2 regions of the Anoxybacillus sp. PDR2 genome follow, and region 2 is predicted to be linked to the other one. Evidence: predicted binding sites of a transcription regulator. Region 2 holds the regulator's gene; the other holds the start of a gene.

Region 1 (15,317 bases), 630 kb from region 2:
GACCCCGCCACCCGCAGCGATCCGTGGGATATCCTGATGAAGCGAAAGTTTTGGTTCCTTTTGATCTTTGGCAAGACGGGACAGGCGCCCAAACGAGTCCTGATAAGCCGGAATCTCGCTCAGCGCATCGGATATTGGCACAAACGCCTCAGTAAGCGGAAAAATCACAAGGACAAAAGCGGCGATCATCACCGGTGCCAATTCGCCCTGCGCCGTTTGTTCCGCCGTCCAACGCAGCATGGACACCACCATCAAAGCGATCACCCCTTGAGCCGCCGTGTTGCGCCATCTCACAAAACGCATGCGCTGCCGCTCATCTTGAGAGAGGGCTTCTTCCTCGCGTTCATATTCTTGAATAAAATCATGTTGGCGGCCGCTAAACTGCCAGTCGCTGATTCCCATCACCGCATCGGTCAGTCGTTCATATAGCCGATGGCGCCCCGCTTTCATCGCTTGCACCTTTGCCTTCGTCACAAGAAGCGAGACAAGCGGAAAAAGAAGCAACAAAACACCAGCGTAAAAGGCCATCAAGAGAGCAAAAGGCCATGAAAACCAGCCAAGCGCCGCGATGGATAGCCCATACATCAAAAGAGTCGCAAGCATAGGAAAAATCGTTTTTAAATAAAGATCTTGCAGCCGTTCAATATCTTCCGCCAAAATCCCCAGCACTTCCCCGGTTTTCTTTTTCGCAAACGAAGATAGCACGTTCGGCTCCACGAGCTGGTACACGCGCAGCCGCATCTTTGTCACAATACGGAGCACGACATCATGGCCGACTAATCGCTCTATATAACGCGAAACCGCTCTTGTAATCCCAAAAGTCCGAACCGCTACAATCGGCACATAAATCATTAATAAATTTTCAGGGCGCGTCGCTGCTTTGGAAATTAAAAATCCCGATGTAAACATTAATAAAGCGGCTGAAAAAATCGTAAGCACCCCGAAAAAAATGACAAATCCCAGCATCCGTTTATTCTCTTTCAAATAAGGGAGCAACCAATCCTTCGTTTTCACGCCTGATCCCCCCAATGCGCCTTGGCCATTTGATAATAATGCCCTTTTCGTTCCATTAATTGCTGATGCGTTCCTTCTTCAACAATTTCCCCGTCCTTCAAAAAATAAATATGATCCATATGGGGCATCCAATGGAGGCGGTGGGTAGCCAAAAACACCAGCTTGCCGCAAAACAGCTCCAGCATTTTTTCCTTGATATCCAATTCCGTCTCCACATCCAAATGGGCGGTCGGTTCATCAAGCAGTAAAATGGGGCGCTTTCCTAAAAAAGCTCTGGCTAAAGCCACTCGCTGCGCTTCCCCTCCGCTTAACGCCCGGCCTCCCTCGCCAATCTTTTCATGGAGACCGTTCGGAATCCTTTGCACAAGCTCGCCCAATCCAGCCTTCTCCACCGCCGTCCGCACTTCTTCTGCCGTCGCATGGGGCTGATAAAAGGTCACATTGTTCCATAGCGTATCGTGAAAAATATACGGGTGCTGCGGAATATAAAGAAGCTGGCTTTGCCAGTCCTTTTTTTGCAAATGCGTCATTTTCTGTCCGCCGATCTGAATCGTCCCCTCCTGCGCCTGGACAAATCCCCCCATTACATCAATCAATGTCGACTTTCCCGCACCGCTTTCACCAACGATGCCAATCTTTTGAAATCCTTTTACAGAGAGCGTCACACCTTTTAATGACGGTGGACCGCCCTCTTCATGACGAACCGTAATCCCGTTCAATTGAAGCTCCTGTTGATGATTCCAGCGCTCCAGCTTGCAGGTCCCTTCTTCTCTAAACCGAGGCAAGTCCACGATTTCCTTCAGCTTTCTTCCCGCTTCCTGTCCGTTTAACGTCGCGTGATAATCTGCTCCAATTTCCCGAACGGGCAGAAAGTATTCCGGCGCTAAAATAAGAATGGTTAAAGCAGGCCAGAGGGTCATCTCCCCGTCAACTAAGCGAAGTCCTAAAAACACGGCCACCGTCGCCACCGAGAGCATCGTAAAAAAATCGAGCGCAAACGATGACAGAAAAGCGATTTTTAACGTTCCCATCGTCGCCTTTCGGTACCGTTCGCTGACGCTTTGAATATTTTGGGTATGCGCTTGGCTGCGTCCTAAATATTTTAATGTTTCCAATCCCCGCAGCGAATCAACAAAGTGGTTGGCGAGCACCCGGTATACCTTCCACTGCTTATCGGCCTTTTTCTTGGCGGCTAAACCAAGCAAAATCATAAAAATGACCAATAATGGCAGCGTCACCATTAAGATGACGGCCGATGTCCGGTCCAGAAGCAGGACATAAAGCCAGACCATCGCAGGAATGATCGCCATATTCACCATTTTCGGCAGAAAAAGAGAGAGATACTGTTTAAATTGCGAAACTCCTTCTTGCAGCAAGGTGACGGCGTTCCCTGTTCCAAGCCGTCTGGCTACCTTTGGCCCTAAATGAAACAGCGCATCAAGCACCTCTTTTCGGAGATGGGCGCCAAGCTTTACAGAGTACTCGTACACCATTTTTTGCTTCACATGCTGCAAGAAATGCCGCATAAGAAAAGCGCCAATAAATAAGAATAGCGTTTCATATACCTCATGGAACGCCTTTTGCTGAAACAAATGAGTGACCATCTCCGCGAGCCATTTGGCCTGCAGAATGATGGACACTCCTTGAACCACCGTGAAACCAAAAAGCAGCGCGAGGATTCGTTTCATTCCCTCAAAGGCAAGCAGTTCTTTTTTCATTAATAGACCATGTCCTTCCCATCTACACGCTTACGAAACACATAATAGCTCCATATTTGATAGCCAAGAACAAACGGCAGCAGCGTGACCGCGACAATCGTCATCACCTTTAACGAATAAGCGCCGGAAGCAGCATTATAAATGGTTAAATCATAGGCGCTTGAAATCGAGCTGATCATGACGCGCGGGAACAATCCGGCAAAGATCGCTCCGACGGTTAAAGCAATCCCAAGACCGCTCATCGCAAAGGTCCAGCCATCGCGGCCTTTTTTGGAAAATAGGATGACCAATCCATATGAGACAACAACAAGGGCTACGAGCGGCACGGTCACCTCGCCGCGGTACGTGAATAAATCTGTCTCTGTATAAGAGAGGCCAACAAAAGCCACAAGCGCCGCAAGAACGGCATAGACCATTTTTTGGGCAAGCTTGCGGGCGCGCATTTGTAAGTCTCCCACTGTTTTGAGAGTCAGAAAGAGCAGTCCGTGCAAGAAGCATAAAAGCGTGACCGCGACGCCGCCCGTTACCGTATAAATATTCACATAATCGGAAAACTCCGCGTGTAGGGTCATCGATTGATCGATCGGCATTCCTCTTAATATGCTGGAAAATAAGACGCCAAAGAGGAACGGTGGGAGAATGCTTCCAAAGAAAATAATCCAATCCCACGTTTGTTTCCAGCTTGGATGATCGACCTTTCCTCTGAATTCAAAGGCGACTCCGCGGCCAATCAACGCAAGCAGGACAAAGACAAACGGAATATAATAGCCGCTAAACATCGTCGCATACCAATGAGGGAACGCGGCAAAAATCGCTCCTCCCCCTGTTAAAAGCCACACTTCATTGGCATCCCAGAATGGCCCGATCGTATTGATCATGATGCGTCGTTCGACATCATTTTTTCCAAGAAACCGTCCAGCCATTCCCACACCAAAGTCGAAGCCTTCCAGAAAAAAGAATCCGATAAATAAGACAGCAACTAAAATAAACCATAATTCATTTAACGTCATCCTTGAACGGCCTCCTTTTCAAAAGGATCCACGGAAAGATCGCTTTCCTTCTGTTCATCATGATGCCCGGCTCCTTTTTTAATTTCTCGCACAAACAGATAAATGAGCACGATGGCCAAAATAAGATAAATCGTGGTAAAGGCAATGAACGAGAACAATAATGAGCCGACAGACACATTTGGCGAAATCGATTGAGCTGTCGTCATCAATCCAAAAACGGTCCATGGCTGACGGCCAATTTCTGTCATAATCCAGCCCGCCGTATTCGCGATAAATGGAAAGGCAATCAAGGCCACCATGATCTTTAAAAAGGCTGATTTTTTCATTAGCGTCTCCCGGAAATTCCACCATAAGCCGAACGCGGCCATCACAATCATCAACAGCCCTGCGCCCGCCATGATGCGGAAGCTCCAAAACGTCGTTTTCACCGGCGGAATATAGTTGCCCGGTCCGTATTTTGCTTCATATTCCTTTTGCAAGGTGAGCATTCCCGGCACCTTGCCTTCAAACTTCTCATAAGCAAGATAGCTTAACGCATACGGAATCGATAGCTCCAAGCTATTTTTTTGGTTTTCCACATCAATAAGGGCAAAAATCGTCCAAGCAGCCGGATCGCCGCTGTCCTGCCACAGCCCTTCGCTTGCGGCCATTTTCATTGGCTGGGATTCCATTAAATGCTGCGCTTGGGCATGTCCACTAAACGCCACGCCGAGTCCGGAAATCAAAGCAACGACCATCGCCATTTGAAACGACTTCTGGAAAAACTCTACTTCTTGCCGCTTCAATAATTTATACGCGCTCACGCCGCCAATGAAGAAAGCGCCTGTCGTCAATGATCCAAAAATCACGTGCGGATATTCCACTAATAATTGTGGATTTCGTAATAAAGCAAAGAAATCGTTCATTTCAGCTCGTCCATTCCGAATGACGATGCCAACAGGTTCCTGCATAAACGAGTTTGCGGCCAAAATCCAAAGAGCCGAAAGCATCGTTCCAATGGAAACAAGCCAAATGCACAATAAATGGATTTTCTTGGATAGACGCCCCCAACCAAAAATCCATAAACCGATAAACGTCGACTCCATAAAGAAAGCGAGCAGCCCTTCAATGGCCAAAGGAGCGCCGAACACATCCCCAACAAAGCGCGAATACTCTGACCAGTTCATTCCAAACTGAAACTCTTGAATAATTCCCGTTACCACCCCAACCGCGAAATTAATCAAAAACAAATGCCCCCAAAACTTCGCCATTTTCTTATAAATCTCTTGATTTTTCACCACATAAAATGTTTCCATCAGTGCAACCATAAAAGCTAAACCGATGGATAGCGGAACAAACAAAAAGTGAAAAATCGTGGTTGCGCCAAATTGAAGCCGAGCTAAAAACAGTTCAGACATCGTAGCTTTCCCTCCTCGATGCATGTTACCCCTAATCATACGGTGAAAATATTGTTCAACCTTTCACATACTATTGTAATGAAAAACGATGTGCCTTTTGTTAAAGGACGTTGACTGATTTGTGACAAATATGTAGAGAATTTGTGACATAGTGAACAAATATTTCGTTGCCCATCTTTTTTCCACTCTCGACAAGTGACAGGGCATTCACCCTCTGTTTTTTGATGTTAACTATTAAAATGCAAAATATACTTTAATATTTTACTCAATCAACATAAAGTAGAATTAAAGCGGTATATCACCATATTCGCCATTGCGATTCCTATCAAGAGGTGAAAGGCATGTAAAAATGAATGAATTAAAAAATATTGACAATGAAAATGCAGGGAAACACGAAACACATCATGTAGGCATCTCAGGAAGCGTTCATCACCCTGTTCATTTTTTAAATGTCCAAGAGGAAATGAATCATTTATTTTCTTGGTATGAACAAAATAAGACCGCGCTTCATCCCGTCCCATTAGCTGCAGAGCTTCACTTTCGGCTTGTCTATATCCATCCTTTTGCGGATGGGAACGGACGAACCGCACGTTTGATGATGAACTTTATACTCATGCACCATGGATACCCTCCTGCGATTATTAAGGCAAGCCCTGAACATCGCTTAAAGTATTATGAAGCGTTAAAAAAGCAAGTGTAGAAGGGAAATTGGAGCCTTTTACCGAACTGGTGACCAAATGTGCAGAGGAAAGTTTGACACATTACCTCCAGGCTTTAGGAATAGAAGAATAAATAAAAACGAGAGGAAAGGGACAGGGCCTGCATTCGTCGATTATTTGCAGGAAAAGGCGCAGGCGATTTCAGCCTAACGAAAAACACCATCACACTTCAGACATATCAAAAAACAAAGCCGCTTCGTTGTAAACAACGAGGGCAGCGGATCTACCAGTTGTTAAAAATATTTTAAGATGATGAGTCAGCCCTATGATTCATTTTGATCAGGTAGAAAAATTCCGATTTGACTGATGTTGCATTGAGTTCAAGTTCTTTCTACGCAACAGTCCCCTCCTATCCCCCCCTCCAGCCATATTTTAAGCAGCTGGAGGGGTTCTAAATGATTTTCGATAAGTGACTGGCACCCCGTTCCCACATAGCAGGCTTTCCTTATTACGAACTAGTATGAATGGTGGAAGCATTAGCTTGGTCAGCTTTTACACAATCAATAGCAATGACAATGGCGACGATGATCTTTTCCATCTCTTCATCCAATATTTGAACTTCGTAACGATCCCCCCAAGTGAACCACTTCTTACTAACATAGCCGACAACCTTCCCCTGCCGCAAAACTTGAAAGTCCATTTCCCACCAATTACCACGAACTTCAATATTGGCTGCATCAATCGTATAGCGCGGTTTCAAAATAGAAAAATCTTTTCTGATCATTAAGACTTCTTGCCCATTCACCTCTACCAAAAACTTCGGTAAAAAACTGAACGTTTTTTTCGTAATAAGAGCCACTTCTTCTCCACTTGCATTCCGGATTGAAAACGTTTTAGGAATCTTCATAAAACTGCCTTCCACGTAATAAACATCTTTTTCCGTATGATCTTTGACTGTAAATTTTTCACCCATACTAAATAGCTTCTGCTTGATAAAAAGTCGTTTCATTATCCATCCCCCCAAATAGACCATTCGCTATTGCCTTCATCAAGAACATGGTCCAAACGCTGTCTTCGGCTCATTTCATACTCATTGTAAGTTCAAAAACAAAGAGAAACATACTTTTATTTTACAACATTTCCATATTTCACAGAATCATCTTTAATCATATAAAATTTTTATTATAAAATAGAAGCAGTTTGATTTCTACCAGCACTGTAGCCAATGATTCCCGGCTAAAAAGGTTCACAAACATACAAAATGACACCTTCGTTCTTGGTTAGGAGGTAACTGTGAAAAAATTAATTATTTGTTTTTTCATACCATTATTATTCATTTCTTGTTATAATGAGGAAACAGGAAGAAAACGGTCTGATTTTGTTTTATTTGAGGGGTATGTAGCGCTAAAGAAAGAGCATAACGGTAAAAGGCTATTGGTTATTCAAGATATGACAAAAGAAGATATACGCCGTATGTCTGAGGACGAAATATTGACATATGCAGCTCATCACGATAGTTTTTTATTTTATGTTCATGAGAAAGATTATCAGAAGATAAATGTTGGTCAAAAAATTAGAGTTTGGTATGCCCCGCCTGTAAAAGAGTCGAAAATTTTGCAGGTTGGGGCAGAAAAGATTCAGGTGATAGACAAGTGAACTATTGTAAAGGAATCAAGGGATGATAGCCGCTTGTTGCAACGGAGGGAGAGCCATTTTGAAAAAGAAATGGAGGGCTGTACTTTTATCAGTCATACTTATACTTCTGCTTTGCGGTTTTGGGCATAGTTTGCTAAAGGATCATTACGAACATCCCACGCTCTACCTTATCAGCGGGGCTGTCCACTTTTTGGCCAGCCCCTTAAACAGCAAATCAATATACAATTTGTAAAAAATCCTCCAATGATATGTTGCCAAAATAATGTTTAACATCTATCCCATTGAGCGCTTTTTCAATTTCAGCTTTTTCATATTTTATTCCTGTTAATCGTTCTTCAATCTCTTTGACATCCCCAACACCAAAGAAGTCTCCATAAATTTTGCAGTTTTCAATCATTCCTTTATTCACTTCAAGACGAACATCAATGGAGCCAATCGGGAATCTTTGTGAATGCTGCAAATTAAATTTCGGCGATTTCCCATAGTTCCAATCCCAATTTTTGTATCTTCTCTCCGAAAGGCGATGAATTTCTTCCCAATCTTTTTCTGTCAACTGATATTCGGGAATTGGCTCTTTCCCCTCAAAAATATATTGCAGCAATAATGTTTTAAACTCATCCATCGTTATTTTTTGATCAAGAAATTCAGAAATGTTGGCCACACGGCTTCGAATGGATTTAATTCCTTTCGATTCGATTTTCTCTTTTTTCACTTTGAGTGCAGATACCACATGGTCAATCTCTGAATGAAGCATTAATGTTCCGTGGCTAAACATTCGTCCTCTCGTCGAAAATTGCGCATTTCCGGAAATTTTCCTTCCATCTACGACAATATCGTTACGGCCACTGAGTTCAGCATTGACCCCAAGCTTTTTTAAAGCGCGGATCACCGGTTCCGTAAATTTTCTGAAGTTATGAAAACTTTCTCCATCATCTTTGGTAATAAAACTAAAGTTCAAATTTCCGAAATCATGATAAACCGCTCCGCCACCTGAAAGTCTTCTAACCACTTTAATGTTGTTTTTCTCCACATACTCCGTATTAATTTCTTCAATCGTATTTTGATTTTTGCCAATAATGATCGACGGCTCGTTTATGTAGAATAATAAATACGTTTCATTAATATCTAAATGTTTTAAAGCGTATTCTTCAATAGCCAAGTTAACGGTTGGATCTGTGATTCCTTTATTATCTATAAATAACATGGGACATCCTCCCTCTAGAAATATGGTGATATCAAGGTTCCCTAGCTTTTCAGGGGACAAAAAATTTCTTCGACAACACTCCCCTCCTCTGCTCCGTTTAGAGGTGGAAGGCTTCTCGGCGGATGATGTGAAACATGGGGCAGAATAGGCCCTGCTCACACGATGGTGATCCTTATGCTAAAGGGATATGACGGGCTTACGGGGATGACCATTCTTGGACAAACCCCGGTTTCTGGCCATATCGTACAACACGATACCACTACTTGATCGTCATGTTTAAGTTCTGCCTATTATATATTTTTAGTAAATAAATAGAAATCATTGAGAACGTTCCACCTAAGATAATAATAATGGATAAAGCAAGATAAATAAAACGTATATTGATCATATCTCCCAAATATCCAACTAACAAATAGGAAGTAAAACTTATATACGAAATCGCCATTGATATGGTGCTTTTTACTTTACCTTTTCGACAAGTGACAGGCACCCGTTCCACTCCCCTACTGTTGTTCTAACAGTTGCTTCACACCATCATTTACATCCTTCAATTGAACCTGTAACTCTTTTAACTCTCTCTGGTTTTCTGTTAATTGCTCGTTTTGAAAATATAACATGATGACCGTAATTACGTTTATAAGCAAAATTAAAATGAACATAATCATGTATTTCTTCGCTCCCTTCACCTTCTCTTCCCCTCTCACGTATTTGATTCAAGGACAGTGCCGATGCCTAAAAACTATTGATTTTAATAATCAAAAAATCCACATATTTTACATCTTATAATATATAAAATTTGGATTAATCACCTCGAATTTCGCTTGATATTTTTGGGGAGGCGTGTGTGAAGAAAATAGATGGTACTAAAAAGCGAATGTTCCTGTATGGTAAGCAGGTCCAAACCATTGGAGGAAAATTTGCATGTGTTCTCCGTTCATCAAAGAACTCATCGATTGACCAGATTTTTCGATTTAAAATGAGCGAAACGAAAGAGAACGCTGGATGTTTGAACTTTCTCTTCCCGAACCATGTTTTTTATGTCTGATCTGCTTGCAACGCACGACAAGAATGGCTCGAAAAAAGAAGCAATGGATGCATGGCGATGCCCAAAAAATCGGGATTTTTTGAGAAGAAATCATTTCGTGTATTTTGTTGCCTTATTCGAATGGAAGAACGGAAGGGATGAATAACAAAATCAAGTGGCTCAAACGTCAGGGGTATGGATACAGAAATATCTAACGATTGGCATTGTGTATTCGGTTAGAAACGTCTACCGCAATTCAATGGTAGACGCAAGCACATCTTTTGGTGATGAACCACATTTAACTCAAATAGTATATTTATTCCTAAAAACTCTTAAAAAAATGACAGCCTTTCCACTCCAATACATAGCCCATTTTTAGGCCATATTGGATTATGTTTATGCGCCCAAAACAAAAAAGCCCTATAAAAGCTGAGCTTTATAAGACCATAGAGGATCCATCACTGTTACGCCCCTTTTTCTGATGGATTTTACTTCGTAGTGACTGACTTCCATATGGAGGATAAAATCCGGTTTGGGCTGATTTCTGCTTGCTTGATGTGCGGCAATATGGGCATCGCTTTTCTCTCACATTTTCCAATGCTCCTCTGACTCCTAGGCAACCAGCATCACCTCGCCGCCTTTTTTCACTAATATTTTCAAATCTACCAATCCTTCTTGCTGTTCAATCATTCCCGGCTGGCTGAATTGGTTCACAACCTGTTCTGTATATCCTTCTGCCACTGTGATTCGTCTTATTTGAATAAACATCTTTTTACTCACTCCTTTTATTCCTTTATTGCATGAGCAGAAATCGCACAGTCGCAGACGTTCACGATTCCGCCGTTGTCTCATCCTTCCGAGGGCCTTTGCTGTCTCCAACAGCTATAATGGGTTGATGAGGGATTTTTTCAATTCGTTCGTTCACCTCTTTCGAAAAGATGATCCGAAAACCAACAACAGGCGTTGGCCCTCCGAAGATGGCGAACGCCTGTTTGTTCATCTTACAACGCTTCTTTAATGATCTTTTTATAATAAAGAACGGACAGGATGCCGAAAATCGAGTATAACGCCGTATAGACGAGCATGACGGTCAGCATCGGCATCCAAAGCTCGGTGCCAAAAAAGAACCAGCCGGAGCGGACGGCGAAATAGCTGTGGGACAATCCCAAGATTAAAGGAATGCCAAAGTTGAATAACTGCTTTCCTTGAATGCCCAAAAGCAAATCGCCTTGCGTAAAACCAAGCTTTCTCAAAATCGTATAATTCGGTTGCTCGTCTTGACCTTCATCCATTTGTTTAAAATAAAGAATGCAGCCTGATGTGATCAGGAAGGTTAATCCTAAAAAGGCGACAATAAACATGATCAGCCCAAATTGATACTTCTGGTTGCTGATGATGGCGAGCCGGGAATCGGCTGGAGCATGGAAATTCATCGTTTGAAACATGTCGTCCGCTTTTTCTACTTTTTCTTCATCGGAAATATGAATTCCGATATAAACCGTGGACTCCTTTTGGATTTTCGGATCGATGTCCTTTTTTAGCCGTTCGAAAATCGTTTTATCCACAATGGCCGTCGGAAAGCCGTATGTGAAACGATAAGAAATATAATAGGTTTTTTCCAGTCCCAAATAACGCAGCTTGATCCCTTCGTGCTTTCCTTTTAACTGGATCTGTCCCGATTTTTTAAACGGCATAAATTGAGCGAGATAATCTTGATAACCGGTAAACAGCGTTTGATCCGGCGGCAAATCGATCGTTTCCACATCGCTGTCGCGAATGACCGGCACCGGCATGGCTGCTAGATCCACATTTAAGATGCTCGAATCCACATTCTCGAGAATGGAGGTGAGATCCGCCTTCACCTGAATCACGTCGATCACTTTTTCTTTATACGGAATGCCTTTCTCCTTGAGAGCCTCCGTGAAGCGTTTGGCATCTTCTTGATTCATAAAAGAAAAATCGGCAGCCACGGTATTTCGCGCCGTCTGTCCTGCTGAATAGTAGGAAATATAACTTAAGGACAGCAGCCCAATGGCAAGGGCGGACACCGTTGTAATAATCGTCAGCAGCAAAGCATTGGATTTCATGCGGAACATTAAAGACGAAAGCGACAATACTTCGCCAATATTTAAGTATCCTCCTCTTCTTTTGCGAAGGAGATAAAAAAGAAAGCTGACCGTTCCCTTGAAAAAGAAGTAGGTGCCGATAATGACAGATCCTAATATAAAGGCCATCGCTAGGAAAAGCTCATTGATCGTGGCAAAATCGCCGTCAAATAATTTGGATGACACATAATAGCCTGTCAGTATCAATGCGAGACCAAAAATTCCGATGAGCATTTCCAAAACCGATACTTTTTTTACTTCTGTCGTGGATGTTACGCGAAATAAAGACAAAATGGTCTGCTTTTGGATAAACCAGCGGTTCATCAGCATAATGAACAGATAAATCACACTAAACACAACCAGCGTTTGCACCAACGCTTTTTCGGAAAAAGACAAAGTGGCGATGGCTTCGATATTCGTCACTTTAAACAAAATCATCAGCAAAAGCTTGGAACTGGCAAATCCAATAAAAATGCCAATGATGAGAGAACTGTAATAAAGGATAAAGTTTTCAGCCGTCAACATGCGGGAAATTTTTCCCTTCGTCATGCCGATTAACTGAAATAAACCGATTTCTTTGCTCCGCCGCTTGATGAAAATGGCATTAGCATAGAAGAGAAAAACACCGACAATGGCAATAAGCAGCACGGAAGCGGCCCGAATGGCAGCGGCTCCTTTTACCGTTCCTTTCATCTCATTCAAGGCCGGATCATATTGCAATGTCACAAAAGAGAAATAAAGCGCAACGGCAAAAATTAAAGCAAACACGTACAAATAGTAATTTTTCAAGTTTTTTCTCAAGCTGCGGAAGATGATTTGATTAATGCTCATGCTGCACCCCGCCTAACACGCCTTGGGTTTTCATAATGTCGTGAAAGAAGGCTTGCCGCGTTTCATTTCCTTTGTTTAATTGCGTATACACCTGGCCGTCTTTGATAAAAATGACCCTGCTTGAGAAGCTGGCGGCGACCGGATCATGAGTGACCATCACAATCGTGGCTTTTCGCTTCCGATTTAAACGCTGCAGCTTATTTAACAAATCGGATGCCGATTTGGAATCGAGAGCGCCTGTCGGTTCATCGGCAAAAATAATGCTCGGTTCATGAATAAAGGCCCGCGCCGCTGAAGTGCGCTGCTTTTGCCCGCCGGAAATTTCGTTTGGATATTTATCTTTGATCTCATAAATGCCCAGCTCTGTCGCCAGTTCAGCAAATTTTTGCTCCGCCTCTTTTTTGGGCGTTTTCGTAATCGATAGAGGCAGTAGAACATTTTCCTTTACGGTCAAGGTATCCAGCAAGTTGTATTCCTGAAAAATGAATCCTAAATGGTTTTTGCGGAATTCCGCCAGCTGTTTTTCCTTCATGCCGACAATATCTTTGCCTTCAATTTTAATCATTCCTTGACTGACCCGATCAATGGAAGAAAGAACATTGAGCAGCGTTGTTTTTCCGGAGCCCGAAGGTCCCATAATGCTGAGAAATTCCCCTTTTTCTACGCGAATATCGAGTCCTTTTAACACCTCTTGTTTATTAAATTTATTTCCATAGCTTTTGTAAATGTTGGATGCTTCTAAAATGATCATGTTGCTTCCCTCCTCGTTTTCTATGTTAATCCACCTGGTTGTTTTTTTCCTTCGATTGGCCGAACAAATCGAAAAAGCATGTGACAATTTTGTCACATGCCTGTGATGCGGACAAATTCATTTTTTTCCGGGAACGTGATCGTGAAAGTCGTCCCCTCATGGAGCTGCGATTGGACGTCGATATCGATGAGCAATGGTTCGGCGGCTTTTTTCGCCAAATATAACCCCATGCCCGTGGCCGCTTGATCTTGATGCGCCGTCGTCGATGTGAAGCCTTTATCGAAAATGCGCGGCAAATCTTTCGGATCAATGCCGCGGCCAAAATCCCGAATTTCTAATTGGACATGGCCCTTCTGCATCGAGCTTTTGATGACGATATCGGATGATTCGCTGTATTTCACGGCGTTGGTTAAGATTTGCCGAATGATAAAAGAAAGCCATTTCGCATCGCTCAGAACGGAAGAAACCTCCAGCTCGATGTCAAAGCCGATTCCTTTTTGCATACACCATGATTGCAGCGCTTTAATCTCTTTAAAAATAAGCGGTTCCAGCTCGACATGCTCGATGTATAAATCGTTTTCCATAAAAAGAATCCGCTTCTGATGGAGCTGCTGGTCAAGCAGCATATGAATGCGCAGCCACTCGTATGACAGCTGCGATTTGATTTTCTCCTCCTCTACCCGTTCAATGATTAAATGCATCGCCGTCAGCGGGGTTTTTACTTCATGGATCCATGATAGCAGCTCATCCTTCTCCTCTTCTAAGGAGACCCGATTCTCCCAAGCGGCCTGCTTCAGCAAGTTCGTTTGGTTGACGAGCGTGGATTCCACCATTTTTTCAAAAGGGCTTTCGGCATGGAGAACGTTTGAGAGGTCAAGATCGCTTTCCCATTCTTCTAAGCTTTTATAAAACTTGGTTTCTTTTTTATAGCGGACGATCACAAAAAGGATCAACATGATCGTCAATAAAAAGACTATATAAAAGGCAGACTGCAATGAGATCGCGGCATCAAGATAAGAGACAAAAAGGATAAATAGCTGCATAAATAAAAAGAAAAAGATCCAGCTTTTTCTTTCCATGATATATTTTTTAATCATCGATAGCGGCCTCTTCCTTTGCCATATAGCCCTGTCCGACTTTCGTTTCAATCAAGCGGCCCAAGCCAAGTTCATCCAGCTTTTTCCGCAAACGGTTGACATTCACCGTTAATGTATTGTCGCTGACAAAACGCTCGTCTTCCCATAGCTGCTTAATCAATTCGGTCCGGGTGACAATTTTGTTTTTCTTATGAAGCAAATGTTTAAGGATCAATATTTCATTTTTAGTTAATTCCATCGTGCCTTGATCGTTGGTAACGGTATTCTTTTCATAGTCGATCGTCGCGCCGCACCACGTTTTCAACTTCATTTGATCGGTGCTATAATTATATACTCTGCGAAGGATCGCTTGTATTTTCGCAATCAGCACATCAAAATGAAACGGCTTTTGGATAAAATCATCCGCCCCAAGCCGCATCGACATCACCATATCGGTCGGATGGTCCCGTGACGATAAAAACAAAATCGGCACATTCGAATGGGAACGGATCATGCGGCACCAGTGAAACCCATCAAATTTGGGCAGCTGAATATCAATGATGACTAAATCCGGTTTAAAAGCGGAACATTCCTCCATCACTTTTCCAAAATCGCGAATGCCCCGCACCTCGTATGACCATTGCGTCAACCGTTCTTTTATTTCTTGAAAGAGGGTGAGATCGTCTTCAATAAGCAAAATTTTAAACATGTTTTCACCACGCTTTTCCGCCGATCTTCGACATTCCAGCACCATGTTTCCTATTCATTGGATGATCTGCCGGATTCATCACATTTGTTCTTATTATACCTGATTTTTCAATGGACATGAAATGGGTTTCGTATGGAGTGAGCGATTGCTAAAGCCGATCATC
Region 2 (15,317 bases):
CCTTTTGAAAATCTCCATAGATTTCGGGATCGCATAATTGCTGTTCGCTCTCGCTGATGCTGTCTTCTAATTGACTAATTTCATTTTCAATTTCTTCAATTCGTTTTTTTCGTTGTCGTTCTAGTCTCTTTGTTTCCTTGTCGAGTTCGTATTGCTTCTTTATGGAAGCTCCTCCTTTATTATGCTTCCGTTGCTTCTCCTCTTCCTGAAGCTGCTTCAGTTCAAGCATTTCTGCTTTTTTATGAAGGTAATAATCATAATCTCCTAAATATTCAACGACTCCTTCTTGAGTGAGCTCGTACACTTTGGTAGCAATGCGGTTAATGAAATAACGGTCGTGCGATACAAAAAGAATGGTTCCGGGATAATCAATTAACGCGTTTTCGAGCACTTGTTTACTATCTAGATCCAAATGGTTAGTGGGCTCGTCTAAAATCAGGAAATTTGCTTTTTGCATCATGAGCTTGGCTAATGCCAGTCGTGCTTTTTCCCCGCCGCTTAATGCAAATACCGGCTTTAGAACGTCATCGCCAGAAAATAGAAAATTGCCTAATACGGTACGAATTTCTTTTTCTGTTTTTTGCGGATACTCATCCCAAAGCTCATCAAGCACTCGTTTATTTGATGATAAGTCTGCTTGATTCTGGTCATAATAGCCGATTTGTACGTTGGAGCCATACCGTAAGTTACCGTTTTGTATCTGGATTTTGTTTACAATTGCCTTAAGCAGTGTCGATTTTCCGATCCCGTTTGGTCCGACAAGGGCAATGCTATCGCCTTTAGTAATGCGGAATTGTACACCGCGGATCACAGGTTCATTAGGTGTATAACCAACGGAAAGGTTTTCGGCAATTAATACTTCATTTCCGCTTGGGCGCTCAATCTCAAAGGAAAAATTGGCTGATTTTTCTTCAGATATGGGTTTATCGATTCGTTCCATTTTTTCAAGCTGTTTACGGCGACTTTGTGCTCGTTTAGTTGTAGAAGCGCGAGCGATATTTCGTTGGATGAAGTCCTGTAACTTTGCCATTTCCTCTTGTTGTTTTTCATACAGCTTCCATTCGCGCTCAAGGTCTTCTGCTTTTTGCTGTAAATATTTACTGTAGTTTCCGATATATTTTTTTATGCTTGTCCGCGATAATTCATACACCTGTGTCACTACTTTGTCAAGAAAATAACGATCGTGCGAAACGATTAAAATAGCTCCTGGATATGTTTGCAAGTATTGCTCAAGCCATGTTAAAGTTTCGATATCTAAATGGTTTGTTGGTTCGTCCAAAATAAGAAGATCTGGTTTCATTAACAGCATTTTGCCCAGCGCCAAGCGGGTTCGTTGTCCACCGCTAAGCGATTGAACAAAAGTAGTGGTGTAATCATATTCAGAAAATCGCAGTCCATGCAAAACGGAACGAATGTCTGCTTCGTATTGGTATCCCCCTTGGTCTTTAAATTTTTCTTGCAGGATATCATATTCTTTTAGCAATTTATCGTAACGTTTTGGGTCTGCAAGAAGATCGGGATCTCCCATCTGCTGTTCCATTGTGCGCAGCTCTTGTTCCATTGCTTTTAATGGGGAAAACACGGTCATCATTTCCTCCCATATTGATAGGGTGGAATCGAGGCCGCTATCTTGGGCAAGATAACCGATCGTGACGTCTTTAGGTTTGATGATTTCCCCGCTGTCATATGACAGTTCGCCAGCCATGATTTTAAGTAGCGTTGATTTTCCCGCTCCGTTTCTTCCGACGAGAGCGATGCGGTCTTTTGACTGTATTTCTAATTTTATATTCGATAAAATAAGATCAGCGCCAAAATATTTAGAAAGTTGTCGTATTTGTAAAATGATCATTGTTTTTCACCTCTCGTTTTACTAGTGTATCGCAAGAGCTTTTACTTGGGCAATAAAACGAGTTAGAAAAGACAGACGGGAAAAAATAGTGTATAGTTTATAAGTGGAGGAGATATTATTGGCATCTTTTACGCATTTTAATGAACAAGGCCGCGCCAAAATGGTCGATATTACCGAAAAGGCGGATAGCGTGCGTGTGGCGGTGGCTCGGACAAGTATTACGGTGAGCCAGGAGATTTATGAAGGAATTGTCAGCCATTCTGTAAAAAAGGGAGATGTCCTTGCGGTTGCTCAAGTCGCTGGTATTATGGCGGCTAAAAAAACTGCTGATCTTATTCCCATGTGCCATCCTTTAATGTTAAAAGGAGTCGATATTCAATTCGAATGGAGGATGCATGAACAGAGCTGTGAGCTGATCATTACAGCGACTGTGAAAACGAAAGGGAGCACAGGGGTAGAGATGGAAGCCCTCACGGCTGCTTCGGTCTGTGCGCTTACGGTTTATGATATGTGCAAAGCGTTGGATAAAGGAATGGTGATTGGGCCAACATATCTCGTAGAAAAAGCCGGAGGGAAATCCGGACACTACCAGCGTAAAGCAAAGTAAGACGGTTTAAGTGAATGCGGGGGATTTATCATGAGCAATGAACAGCCGAAAATTCCACAGGCAACTGCTAAGCGATTACCACTATACTATCGTTTTTTAAAAAATTTATATGCTTCAGGAAAACAGCGAGTATCTTCAGCTGAATTAAGCGAAGCCGTTAAAGTCGATTCAGCAACCATTCGGCGTGATTTTTCTTATTTTGGGGCTCTTGGAAAAAAGGGTTATGGGTATAATGTTAGTTATTTATTATCGTTTTTTCGCAAGACGCTTGATCAAGATGAAATCACGGAAGTGGCGTTAGTCGGAGTCGGAAATCTAGGAACAGCATTTTTAAATTATAATTTTATGAAAAATAATAATACAAAGATCGTGATGGCTTTTGACGTCGATCAAGCAAAAGTAGGGACAGAAGTGGGTGGAGTGCCTGTTTATCACTTAAATCAACTGGAAGAACTCATCCATGAACAAATTTCTGTGGCGATTTTAACCGTTCCAGCGCATGCTGCGCAGTCTATTACGGATCGTCTTGTGCAGAAGGGAATCAAAGGCATTTTGAATTTCACTCCTGCACGCCTAAATGTGCCGGAAAACATCCGGGTGCATCATATTGATTTGGCCATTGAGCTACAGTCGCTTGTATATTTTTTAAAGAATTACCCATCTGAATCAAATGGAGTGAACTCATTGTGAAATATTTACTTATTTTGCTTGTTATTGTCTTATTGTTTGGGACGAAAAAACTTCCAGAGCTGGGGAAATCGCTCGGCCAGTCGCTAAAAGAATTTAAGAGTGCGACGAAGGGATTAACGGATGAAGAAGAAAACAACAAAAAAGCGTAACGATGAACGGTAGGATGGTTCCATATGAGCGATAAAGAAATGTCTGTATATGAACATCTTGGGGAATTAAGAAAACGATTGATTATTGTGCTGATTTTTTTTGCTATTGCTTTGACTGCCAGCTTCTTTCTTGTCGAGCCTGTGATTCGGTATTTGCAACAGGCTGATGAAGCAAGAGAGTTAACGATGAATGCCTTTCGATTGACCGATCCGATTAAAATTTATATGCAATTTGCATTTGTCATCGCTTTGATTATGACCGCACCGGTTTTGCTTTATCAAATTTGGGCCTTCGTCAGCCCTGGACTATACGAAAAAGAGAGAAAAGTGACACTTAGCTATATTCCATTGTCATTATTTTTATTTTTAAGCGGCATTAGCTTTGCCTATTTTGTTTTGTTTCCATTTGTCGTCCGTTTTATGCAAGACTTGGCGACAGATCTAGGCATCAATCAAGTAATTGGCATTAACGAATATTTTACGTTTTTGCTTCAGCTTGTATTGCCGTTTGGTGCGTTATTTCAATTGCCGGTGATCGTTATGTTTTTAACGCGTCTTGGGTTGATTACCCCTTTTTTACTGTCAAAAGGGAGAAGGTATGCGTATTTGCTTTTATTAATTGTAGCAGCGATCATAACCCCTCCAGATGTAATATCACAATTAATTGTAATGATTCCGTTGTCTTTTTTATATGAAGTGAGCATATGGATCTCAAGAATCGCCTATCGAAAAGTGCTTTTAGCGGAACAAGCAAGGGCTGACTTAAAATGAACGTCAGCCCTTTTTATTTTTGTTGATTTCGAATTCTAATATATAGGGTGATCAGTCGCAAAAATACACCGAAGTCTAAAGTGGCCAAGACCATTAAGGCAACGGTAGAGAAATTCCATATGCTCTCATGGGCGCTTTGAGTGGCTAAATAAGTGAATAAAGCCCCCATTAGAAAGTAGAACAACGCGGTGCTTAAAGGTGAAATTCTCATAATGAAAAGCCCCCAAATATAAATTGCATCTTGTCGGTTTCTTTTATGATTTGTTCGATATGATCAGCAAAGACGGTTTGCATCACGACAACGAACGTATTCATTGTCACATGAGCAAAGATCGGAACGAAAATACGCTTTGTTTTGGCATAAAGAAAAGCAAATGTAAATCCCATGGTTGAATACAGGAGAAGGTGTTCAAGCTCCATATGGACGACTGCGAACAATAAGGAACTAATCGTAGCCGCAATCAAGAAATTATACTTATTATACAGGGTGCCAAAGATAATTTTACGAAAAATCACTTCTTCTAGAATGGGCCCAATAACAGATGTGACGATCACAAGGGCCGGAGTGAGGCGAATAATTTCAATAATGGTTTTCGTATTTTCCGATCCTGCCTGAATGCCGAATAGACGATATTCAATATTGGCCGCAATGCCTTGGGCAAATAGCGCCAAAAAGAAGCCCCCAATCGCCCACACCCACGCGACAGATAATGGAGCACGATCGCGTTCATGGCGCTGCTTGATATCGTTGCGAAGGAAAAAGAGAACAAGAAAAAAGGTAATCGAAAAGCTGATGACGGCCCAATAGCCTGAGGCTGCTTCTACTGCATTATGAGAATGTGCTCCGACCCCAAGAAATACTAAGAGCGGGACGCCAGCTATACTAGATAGCTGCATGATGACATATGCTATAATGACATACCAATATTGCCGTTTCAATGGAAAATTCCCCTTTGCTAAAAAGTAATCGCTGCTTTTCGTATTGTAGCACATATTGGAGAAAAATAATGATTAAAATGTTTGAAATGGTAAGACAACAGGGGAGCGCGCTTTAGATGATTGAAGGATATAAAGCCAAGAATGTGGTAATCTTATGTTGGCGGAAAAGTTTTCAGTCTGTAAACGGAGCTGTATGATGAAGCTTTTCGTTATGAGATTTCGCCATGCTATTCGATTCATCAACGCTCGGTTAACGTTTTTAATTTTTCGTTTTGGTGGTCGAACTACGCTGCTTCACCAAACCATCAATGGCTTTAGCAACAATGTTGTTCGACCGGCTGACCGTTGAAATGCTTGCATGTGGACATCATTCGATTTATTTCATATTTCAAGTTGTTTGGATTAGACAATCCCCCTTTCCTAAGTAAAGGATAGGAAAAAAATTGAGCATAATCCACCAAAAAACCTCCCACCTCTACACAAAGTGTAGGTGAGGGAGGTTGATCTCCCATGAAAAATTCCCAGCAGAATGAACGAGCAGAGAAAAAGGAGAATGAAATGGTCTACCTGAAGGATCTCAGATTCCTTCGGGCGACAAATTTGATGTTTATATTTGCAGGAATGTGACATAATTGAAAAGGGTGCACAAAGTTGCAGATTTTTTTTGTATTTTTTACTTGCAAAAAAAAGGGAAGTTCATTAATATTATAAGTGTGTTAGCACTCGTTGATGATGAGTGCTAATAAAATGAGAATAAAAATTTTTGTTGAGGAGGTTGTTTTCCGTGTTAAAGCCATTAGGTGATCGCGTTGTGATTGAGCTTGTCCAAACAGAAGAAAGAACAGCAAGCGGTATTGTGTTACCAGACACTGCAAAAGAAAAACCGCAAGAAGGAAAAGTAGTGGCTGTTGGTACAGGACGTGTGCTTGACAGCGGTGAGCGTGTAGCTCCGGAGGTAGCTGTGGGCGATCGCATTATCTTCTCAAAATATGCAGGAACAGAAGTAAAATACGAAGGCAAGGAATATTTAATTTTGCGTGAAAGCGATATTTTGGCTGTCGTTGGTTAATCATTTCGTACGGCTTTCATAACATAGATATTTCAACAAATACTTAATGAAAATTTAGATTGCTGGAGGAGGTAATGGTTCATGGCAAAAGAAATTAAATTCAGTGAAGAAGCTCGTCGCGCGATGCTACGCGGTGTTGATAAATTAGCAGATGCAGTAAAAGTAACATTAGGTCCTAAAGGGCGCAACGTTGTATTAGAGAAAAAATTCGGTTCTCCATTAATTACAAATGATGGTGTCACGATTGCAAAAGAAATCGAATTAGAAGATCCATTTGAAAACATGGGTGCGAAGCTTGTTGCTGAAGTAGCAAGCAAAACAAACGACGTTGCTGGTGACGGTACAACGACTGCAACTGTATTAGCTCAAGCGATGATCCGTGAAGGCTTAAAGAACGTAACAGCTGGCGCAAACCCAATGGGTATCCGCAAAGGTATCGAAAAAGCGGTGGCTGTCGCAGTTGAAGAGTTGAAAGCAATCTCTAAACCAATCGAAGGCAAAGACTCTATTGCTCAAGTTGCTGCGATTTCTGCGGCTGATGAAGAAGTAGGCCAATTAATCGCAGAAGCAATGGAGCGCGTAGGTAACGACGGTGTTATTACATTAGAAGAATCCAAAGGCTTTACAACAGAATTAGATGTTGTTGAAGGAATGCAATTTGACCGCGGTTACGCTTCTCCATACATGATTACTGATACGGAAAAAATGGAAGCAGTATTAGACAATCCATACATCTTAATTACTGATAAGAAAGTTTCAAACATTCAAGAAATCTTGCCTGTATTAGAGCAAGTCGTGCAACAAGGCAGATCATTGCTTATCATTGCTGAAGATGTTGAAGGTGAAGCGCTTGCGACACTAGTTGTGAACAAGCTTCGCGGAACATTTACAGCTGTTGCTGTTAAAGCTCCTGGCTTTGGTGACCGCCGCAAAGCGATGCTGGAAGATATCGCGATTTTAACTGGCGGTGAAGTGATCACTGAAGAATTAGGCCGTGACTTAAAGTCTGCAACTATTGCATCTCTTGGCCGCGCTGCAAAAGTGGTTGTAACAAAAGAGCATACAACCATCGTAGAAGGTGCGGGCGAATCTGATCAGATTAAAGCACGCATCAATCAAATTCGTGCTCAATTAGAAGAAACTACTTCTGAATTTGACCGTGAAAAATTACAAGAGCGCTTAGCGAAATTAGCTGGCGGCGTAGCAGTAATCAAAGTTGGTGCTGCTACAGAAACAGAATTAAAAGAACGCAAATTGCGCATTGAGGACGCTCTTAACTCTACACGCGCGGCTGTTGAAGAAGGTATCGTAGCCGGCGGTGGTACAGCGCTATTAAACGTATATAATAAAGTAGCTGAAATCAAAGCAGAAGGCGATGAAGCAACTGGTGTGAAAATCGTTCTTCGCGCGATTGAAGAACCAGTACGTCAAATTGCGCAAAATGCTGGTTTAGAAGGTTCTGTTATCGTTGAACGCTTGAAAAAAGAACAACCTGGTATCGGCTTCAATGCAGCAACTGGCGAATGGGTGAACATGATCGAAGTAGGTATAGTTGACCCTACAAAAGTAACTCGTTCTGCGCTTCAAAACGCAGCATCTGTTGCCGCTATGTTCTTAACAACGGAAGCCGTTGTCGCTGACAAGCCAGAAGAAAACAAAGGCGCTGGCGCTGGAATGCCTGACATGGGCGGAATGGGCGGCATGATGTAATCATTGCCTAAATATCTTGGAACACTGGGGTTTCCCAGTGTTCCTTTTCTTTTTTGCCCACGAAATCGTCATCAATTGTCTAGAAGGCTTCTCGTAAGTTTTGCAGACCGAATCCCATTCTATTAAGCTTACATGGAAGAGCAGAACGTTTGGCATCATCAAGAGTCAGGCTGAAGCATTTTAACTTCCCTTCGAAAGAAGGCCCCCACTTCTAAGCGAAGCGTAGGTGGTGGGAGTATGTCCCCTCTAGCCATTAGTTATCTGACAAAGGAATCAAAAAAACGCTCATCTTTATGATGGTTGTGTTTCATCCATAAACTTCGACGGTCTTCATTTGGCTCAAAAGCGGTTCGTTTTTTCTCCTTATTACAACCTTTCTTTTGTTGACGGCAAGAGCGGTCCAACAGCCGTCCGTTTCCTTATGATAGAAAATAAAATGAACAGGTAGGACAACTTATGTTGCTGAGCGATTTCCGGCATCTTGTAATGAAGGGCTATGATCCTTTTGAATGTTGAATAATCAATGATTCGTGTTATGATTTTAGTAAAGACGAAATTTTCAGAAGAGATCAATCAAAACAAGGAGTTGAGATTTATTAGGTGAATAATAGTAGTGATAGACCTGATTTTTTATAAAAAGATGATCCGAGTAGCCGAGCATGTGAAAACAATAAAATCTATATAAAATAAATCATGCAGCTTAAAAACGGACCCAATCATTCTAGAAGGTAAGGTGACGGATGTTTTCACTAGTCAGAGAAGCTTGTGGCTAACCTCTTTTAGAGGCTCATCCTTCCAAAAATAAAATAACCGATTTCTTTTATTAAGAAAGAGATGGTCCTAGCATTCTAATCACCAAATGGTGCTGTCATGAATCATGATTAAGAACATTTCATTAGAGGAGAATGAACATGCCAAAAAACGAAGAATTACATCCGGTCATTGGTACAATGGTTGAAAATATCGAAAAGGTGATCGTGGGAAAAAGAGAGGTTGCTACATTAAGCATTGTTGCGCTGTTAGCGCGTGGACATGTGTTGCTGGAGGATGTTCCGGGTGTTGGAAAGACGATGCTTGTTCGCGCATTGGCAAAATCCGTGAGCGCCCAATTTAAGCGGATTCAGTTTACGCCGGACTTGCTTCCAAGCGATGTGACCGGCGTATCGATTTATAATCCAAAAGAAGGCCAATTTGAATATAAACCAGGTCCCGTTATGGGGAATATTATTTTGGCTGATGAAATTAATCGAACGTCTCCTAGAACGCAATCGGCCTTGCTAGAGGCGATGGAGGAGGGAAGCCTAACGGTGGATGGTGTAACAAGGCCATTGCCGCGTCCTTTTTTTGTTATGGCGACGCAAAACCCCATTGAATATGAAGGAACCTACCCTCTTCCTGAAGCGCAGCTCGATCGTTTTTTGCTGAAGCTAAACATGGGATATCCCTCCATACAAGAAGAGATGGATATTTTGAACAAAACCGAAAAGGTGGTTCCTATTGATCAACTGCAACCAGTGATCACCATCAAAGATTTGCTTTTGTTGCAGGAAAAAGTACAGGAAGTGTATGTAGATGAACGTGTGAAACGCTATATTGTTGAAATCGTCCAACGAAGCCGTTCCCATGAGTCGATCTATTTAGGAGTCAGTCCGCGCGGATCGGTGGCATTAATGAAAGCTGTACAAGCATACGCATTCGTGCATGGACGTGATTTTGCCCTTCCAGATGATGTGCAATCTTTAGCTCCTTATGTCCTTGCGCATCGGATCATTTTGAAAGCTCATGCGAAATTTGATGGAATTTCTGCAGGGCATATCATTAGTGAAATTATTTCCAGAACGCCAGTGCCGGTGCAAAGGTAGGGACAGCCTGATGAAAAAACACAGGAAAAATTTGTGGCAATTCATAAGGGTGCTTGGATTGTTGGCGATTCTTTTTTCATATGCGATGTTTCAGGGAGGCTTCGTGAGCTGGTTTTTATTCTACAGTTTCCTCCCTTTTGGACTGTACGCTTTCGTTTTAATATTTTATCCCCTCCATTCGATAAAAGTAAAACGAACCTTTAATCAGAAGGTGTATTATTACGCAGGTGAAAAATTGCGGGTCACTGTGCAAATCGATTTACCGCGTTTTTTTCCGCTCATTTATATACTAGCCGAAGAAAAGCTGCCGCCGTCCTTAGCAAAAATGACGCCTTTTCGTACAGTGTTAATGCCCTTAGGACGGCGTATGTGCACATATGTATATGAAATGGATGAATTGCCGCGTGGAGAGCATATTTTCTCGGCCATTCATTTCAAAATCACCGATTTACTGGGAATGGTGGCAAAAGAAGCGATCGTTTCCACTGAAGATAGCATCCTTGTCTATCCGCGCTATGTCGAAATGAACGCTCGGAAAATGGGACAACAGTTGGATGACGGGTCTGTTGTATCGCCGCTTCCGCTCCATCGCGATACGGCAATGGCGATCGGCGCTCGCGAGTATACACAAGGAGACCGCTTTTCATGGATTCATTGGAAAGCATCGGCACGAAAAAACGAATTGATGACAAAAGATTTTGAAGAAAGGCAGAGCGAGGATCTTATGGTCTTTTTGGATCGCACTCCTACAGCCTTATTTGAAGAGGTTGTTACATTTACCGCTTCCTTTGTTCGAATGACGGTAAAAGCAGGAGTGAAAACCGGTCTCGTATCGGTAGGAAGGGATCGCATCGTGATTCAAGCGCAAAATGGAGAGACGCATTTACAGCGGTTATTTTATCACTTAGCGAAAGTGGCCTGTGATAGTCAGGAATCATTTGCACGCATCATGTATCGTGAGACTATGCAGTGGCCGTTATCGTTTTCCTTTTGCTGCATCACGTCGCAGCTGTATAAAGAAACTGCTTCCATCATGGCTGATTTAGCTTCGAAAAATCGCCGCGGTACGGTGGTTTTAATCAAAAAAGCAGAAGGCCAACTATCGAAAGAGGAGCGAGAATGGATCGAGATGCTTAGAAAAAAAGGGGTCACTGTAAAGGTAACGATGCCCCAGCACTTTGCTAATGCTTTCGTTGAGGGTGGGAAGTAAACGTGGAACAAAGCCGGATCAAAACATTTGCATACTATTTGTTCGCTTTTTGGCTGCTATGGGAATGGCTTGCGCCGCTAACTGTTGTATCGGATACAAAAAATATCCAAGTGTTTATCGTATTTGTTGCTTTTTACTTTCTTTTAGAGCTGTTGCGAGTGACGCTCTGGCTGTCGGTATGTCTAAAAATCGGTTATCTTTTCTATGCGCTTAACGATTTGTTTTTTCATGCTCCATTTTTGTCCTTCCAATGGCTTTTCATGTTTGGAGAAGAAGCCGTTTATCATCTTTCATTAATCCGTCATTTTCAATGGGAAGACATGACCGATCGATTTCGTACTTTCCTATTTTTTCTGATGCTGTGGATGATGTGCTATCTTGTGCAATATTGGCTTGTCAAACAGAAACGGATCTGGCTGTTTTTAGTGATGACTTTTATCTATGTCGCGGTGCTGGACACGTTTACCCCTTTTTCGGGGACTGGGGCGATTGTCCGGCTGGTAGGAGCAGGTTTTTTTCTATTAAGCTGGCTCCATTATGAGCGTTTGCCAGCAGCAAAGCAGCCTGCAAAGTGGTTGGTCATGGGGGCTTTCGCAGTAGGCGCTGCACTGCTTTGCGGGTACGCGGGCCCTAAGCTGGCTCCTCAGTGGCCTGATCCTGTTGCATTTATTAAAAGCTATGCAGCGGAGGACCGCGAACAAGATCCGAACCAGTTTGCTGTTAAAAAGATCGGTTATGGAAACAATGATTCGCGATTAGGCGGTCCGTTCATTGCTGATAATACCGTCGTTTTTACAGCGGAGGATGAAGAAACTCATTATTGGAGAGTGGAAACAAAGGATATTTATACGGGAAAAGGGTGGGACATTAGTGACAGTGTTCAAGTGAAGACGTTTGAACAAGAGAATAACGTTCATCAATGGTTTGAAAATAGCGTTGAGAAAAAGCAGTTGGCAGCGCATGTGCGGATGGTTCAGCCGGCTTCTTATTTGGTTTATCCAGAGGGATTAAAAACCGTCCATGCTTCAAAAGATATCGTCTTTCGCATGGAAGCGGCCAATGAAAAAATTTATCCGACAGATCGTGAGTCTTATCTTGTTCCTTTGCAGGAATATGAATTGACTTATGAATATCCGACCTTTTCGATTGAAAAATTGAAAGTCTCCCCTCCAGTAACAGATGAACAGATCTTAAAAAGGTATACACAACTTCCGGATCATTTGCCGAAAAGAGTTCAAGAGCTGGCTCAGCAAATTACAAAACAAGCAGCAACAACTTATGAAAAGGTAAAAGCCATTGAGCAATATTTTCATTTGAACGGTTTTGCCTATGAAACAAAGGATGTAGCTGTGCCAAGCAGAAATCAGGATTATGTCGATCAATTTTTATTTGAGACGAAAAAAGGGTATTGTGATAATTTTTCAACAGCCATGATTGTCTTGCTTCGTTCGATCGATATTCCCGCACGCTGGGTAAAGGGCTATACATCGGGGCAATGGGTCGATGAAACAGACGACGGCAAAGATCTATATCGAGTGACGAACAATAATGCCCATTCATGGGTGGAGGTATATTTTTCTAGAATTGGCTGGGTTCCATTTGAACCAACTCAAGGGTTTAATAATCCATACGAGTTTACGGAAGCTGAATCAGCTGTCGAATCAACTCCAGTTCCTGAACAGCAGCAAACACAAACGGCGCCGAATCGTACAAGGCTGGAGGAACAACTGCAGCAGGATCGTCTTTCATCATCGCCGCAGCAGAACCAAGAACGCTTGCTTTCGATCGTCAATTGGAAGAGCGTTTTATCTCTAACGGTTTCGTTGATGGTTCTTACTATTCTGTTATATGGAACAAGAAGAAAATGGTGGCCGTATATCACATTGCTCCAGTTTAAATATCGGCATGGTGGAGATACATTTGTGAAAGCTTATGACGCATTGCTCCGCCATCTGAAAAGCTGCGGTTTAAAACGGAAGGAAGGGCAGACGTTGCGCCAATACGCAGCTTACATTGATAATTGGTTTGGGACGAATGAAATGAGCCAGCTAACACAGCTATATGAACGGGTGATTTATAAAAATGAAATAGTCGATCAGCAATGGGAAGAAGTGAAAGAATTATGGGAAAATTTAATTAAAAGAATAGCATCTTGACCGTAAAGGGAAAGAGTTGATAGAATGAATTAAAATTTAAGACGAAATCCCTTCGTATATCCTCGATAATACGGTTCGAGAGTCTCTACCGGGACACCGTAAATGACCCGACTACGAAGGCAGATGATGCTCTGTGCTAGAATTCTGCCTTCGTTTTTTTATGGAAGAAGGTAAGGATTCTAGTTTTTTATTACTCGATTGAGGTGATCATTGTGCAACAAAACCATGAAATGATCGTGGTGCTTGATTTCGGAAGCCAGTATAATCAATTGATTACTCGGCGCATTCGCGAGTTCGGTGTATATAGTGAGCTTCATCCGCACACGATTACTGCCGAAGAAATTCAAGCTTTGAACGCGAAAGGAATTGTGTTTTCGGGCGGACCGAATAGCGTATATGATGAAAACGCGTTTACATGCGACCCGAAAATTTTTGAACTAGGTGTGCCGATTTTAGGAATTTGTTATGGCATGCAGTTAATGACTCACCATTTAGGCGGGAAAGTGGAAAAAGCGACACATCGGGAATATGGAAAAGCAACAATCGAGGTGCAGCACGCTTCAAAATTGTTTGAAACACTCCCTTTCGAGCAAGTCGTTTGGATGAGCCATGGAGATTTAGTAACTGAAACTCCGGCTGGATTTACGGTCGATGCGACAAGCGTCTCATGTCCGATTGCGGCGATGAGCGATGAATCAAGACAGTTTTATGCGGTGCAGTTTCATCCAGAGGTGCGCCATTCCGTCTATGGGAACGATTTATTAAAGCGCTTTGTTTTTGATGTTTGCCAATGTCGTGGGGATTGGACGATGGAAAGCTTTATTGACAATGAAGTTCGCAAAATCCGCGAGCTTGTCGGCGATAAAAAGGTGCTTTGTGCCTTAAGCGGAGGCGTTGATTCTTCTGTTGCGGCCGTGCTGGTGCATCGCGCGATTGGCGATCAATTGACATGTATTTTTGTTGATCATGGTTTGCTACGCAAAGGAGAAGCGGAAAGCGTGATGAAAACGTTCCGTGAAGGGTTTCACATGAACGTGATCAAGGTCGATGCGAAAGAGCGCTTTTTAAGCAAGTTGCATGGCGTGTCTGATCCAGAGCAAAAACGCAAAATCATTGGCAACGAATTTATTTATGTGTTTGACGATGAGGCGGCCAAGCTGGAAGGAATCGAATTTTTAGTACAGGGAACGCTGTATACGGATATTATTGAAAGCGGAACAGCGACAGCACAAACCATTAAATCGCACCATAATGTGGGCGGTTTACCGGAAGATATGAAATTCAAGCTTATTGAACCTCTTAATACTCTTTTTAAAGATGAGGTGCGTGCTCTTGGAACGGAACTAGGCATTCCTCATGAGATTGTTTGGCGTCAGCCGTTTCCGGGGCCAGGATTAGGCATCCGCGTGCTCGGCGAAGTAACGGAAGAAAAGCTGGAGATCGTGCGTGAATCAGATGCCATTTTGCGCGAAGAAATTAAAAAAGCTGGATTGGATCGTGAAATTTGGCAATACTTCACCGTTCTTCCTGACATTCGAAGCGTTGGTGTGATGGGAGATGCCCGTACGTATGATTATACAGTGGGGATTCGTGCGGTAACGTCGATTGACGGAATGACAGCAGATTGGGCACGGATTCCATGGGATGTACTTGAAATCATCTCTACACGTATTGTAAATGAAGTACCGCATGTGAATCGTGTGGTTTATGATATTACAAGCAAACCGCCTGCGACGATTGAGTGGGAATAAAAACGAACAAAAACGAACATTTTTTATAAAATGTTCGTTTTTTTATTGACCACCTTGATTTCGATTGATACAATAGAAATGCAAAAACGAATATTGTCAAAATGCGTCGTATAATCTCGGGGATATGGCCTGAGAGTTTCTACCAAGCTACCGTAAATAGCTTGACTACGGGGTATAATGAAGGAGAAAGTAGGTCTTCTTTATATGCTGTGTTAGAAGATGGTTCTTTCTTTATGTTCGTTATCCTTATAGTCAACGCTTCTGGTAGCATACCGGAAGCGTTTATTATTTTTTAAGGGGGATCGAGAAGTGAGAAAGTATTTCCGATTTGATGAACTCGGCACAAATTACCGCACGGAAATTATAGCGGGGATCACAACGTTCTTATCAATGGCTTATATTTTATTCGTCAACCCTTTTACACTTTCGTTAGGTGCGGTAGAAGACTTTCCAAATGAATTGCGGATTGACCAAGGGGCCGTGTTTGTGGCAACAGCGCTAGCGGCTGCATACGGTTCGATCATGATGGGGATTTTTGCGCGATACCCAATCGC

Evidence for each region. Region 2 encodes Rex, which represses fermentation and respiration genes when NADH is low (regulators of the CRP and FNR family bind a similar motif). Its sites were predicted from a motif close to TTGTGAAATATTTCACAA; they were not measured.
Region 1: GRQ40_RS16910 (cytochrome ubiquinol oxidase subunit I) is a predicted target of Rex. The motif match lies at 5,191-5,208, and genes of this name have one in related genera.

The regions. Positions count from the first base shown of each region.
Region 1 covers NZ_CP047158.1:3,505,425-3,520,741, forward strand. The annotation lists gene cydC (thiol reductant ABC exporter subunit CydC) at 1-1,014, opposite strand, end outside; gene cydD (thiol reductant ABC exporter subunit CydD) at 1,011-2,732, opposite strand; gene cydB (cytochrome d ubiquinol oxidase subunit II) at 2,732-3,742, opposite strand; gene GRQ40_RS16910 (cytochrome ubiquinol oxidase subunit I) at 3,739-5,139, opposite strand; gene GRQ40_RS16915 (Fic family protein) at 5,489-5,839, shown strand; gene GRQ40_RS16920 (LURP-one-related/scramblase family protein) at 6,307-6,807, opposite strand; gene GRQ40_RS16925 (DUF3221 domain-containing protein) at 7,092-7,454, shown strand; gene GRQ40_RS16930 (lipoate--protein ligase) at 7,669-8,658, opposite strand; gene GRQ40_RS16935 (hypothetical protein) at 9,162-9,344, opposite strand; gene GRQ40_RS16940 (transposase) at 9,796-9,897, shown strand; gene GRQ40_RS19095 (antibiotic biosynthesis monooxygenase family protein) at 10,295-10,450, opposite strand; gene GRQ40_RS16950 (hypothetical protein) at 10,512-10,682, opposite strand; gene GRQ40_RS16955 (FtsX-like permease family protein) at 10,684-12,618, opposite strand; gene GRQ40_RS16960 (ABC transporter ATP-binding protein) at 12,608-13,369, opposite strand; gene GRQ40_RS16965 (sensor histidine kinase) at 13,462-14,466, opposite strand; gene GRQ40_RS16970 (response regulator transcription factor) at 14,459-15,154, opposite strand.
Region 2 covers NZ_CP047158.1:340,923-356,239, forward strand. The annotation lists gene abc-f (ribosomal protection-like ABC-F family protein) at 1-1,849, opposite strand, end outside; gene moaC (cyclic pyranopterin monophosphate synthase MoaC) at 1,968-2,456, shown strand; gene GRQ40_RS01790 (redox-sensing transcriptional repressor Rex) at 2,487-3,146, shown strand; gene tatA (twin-arginine translocase TatA/TatE family subunit) at 3,143-3,295, shown strand; gene tatC (twin-arginine translocase subunit TatC) at 3,320-4,066, shown strand; gene GRQ40_RS01805 (YdiK family protein) at 4,080-4,277, opposite strand; gene GRQ40_RS01810 (CPBP family intramembrane glutamic endopeptidase) at 4,274-5,005, opposite strand; gene groES (co-chaperone GroES) at 5,790-6,074, shown strand; gene groL (chaperonin GroEL) at 6,156-7,784, shown strand; gene GRQ40_RS01825 (AAA family ATPase) at 8,696-9,646, shown strand; gene GRQ40_RS01830 (DUF58 domain-containing protein) at 9,750-10,856, shown strand; gene GRQ40_RS01835 (transglutaminaseTgpA domain-containing protein) at 10,859-13,012, shown strand; purine riboswitch at 13,045-13,146, shown strand; gene guaA (glutamine-hydrolyzing GMP synthase) at 13,243-14,763, shown strand; purine riboswitch at 14,850-14,951, shown strand; gene GRQ40_RS01845 (NCS2 family permease) at 15,073-15,317, shown strand, end outside.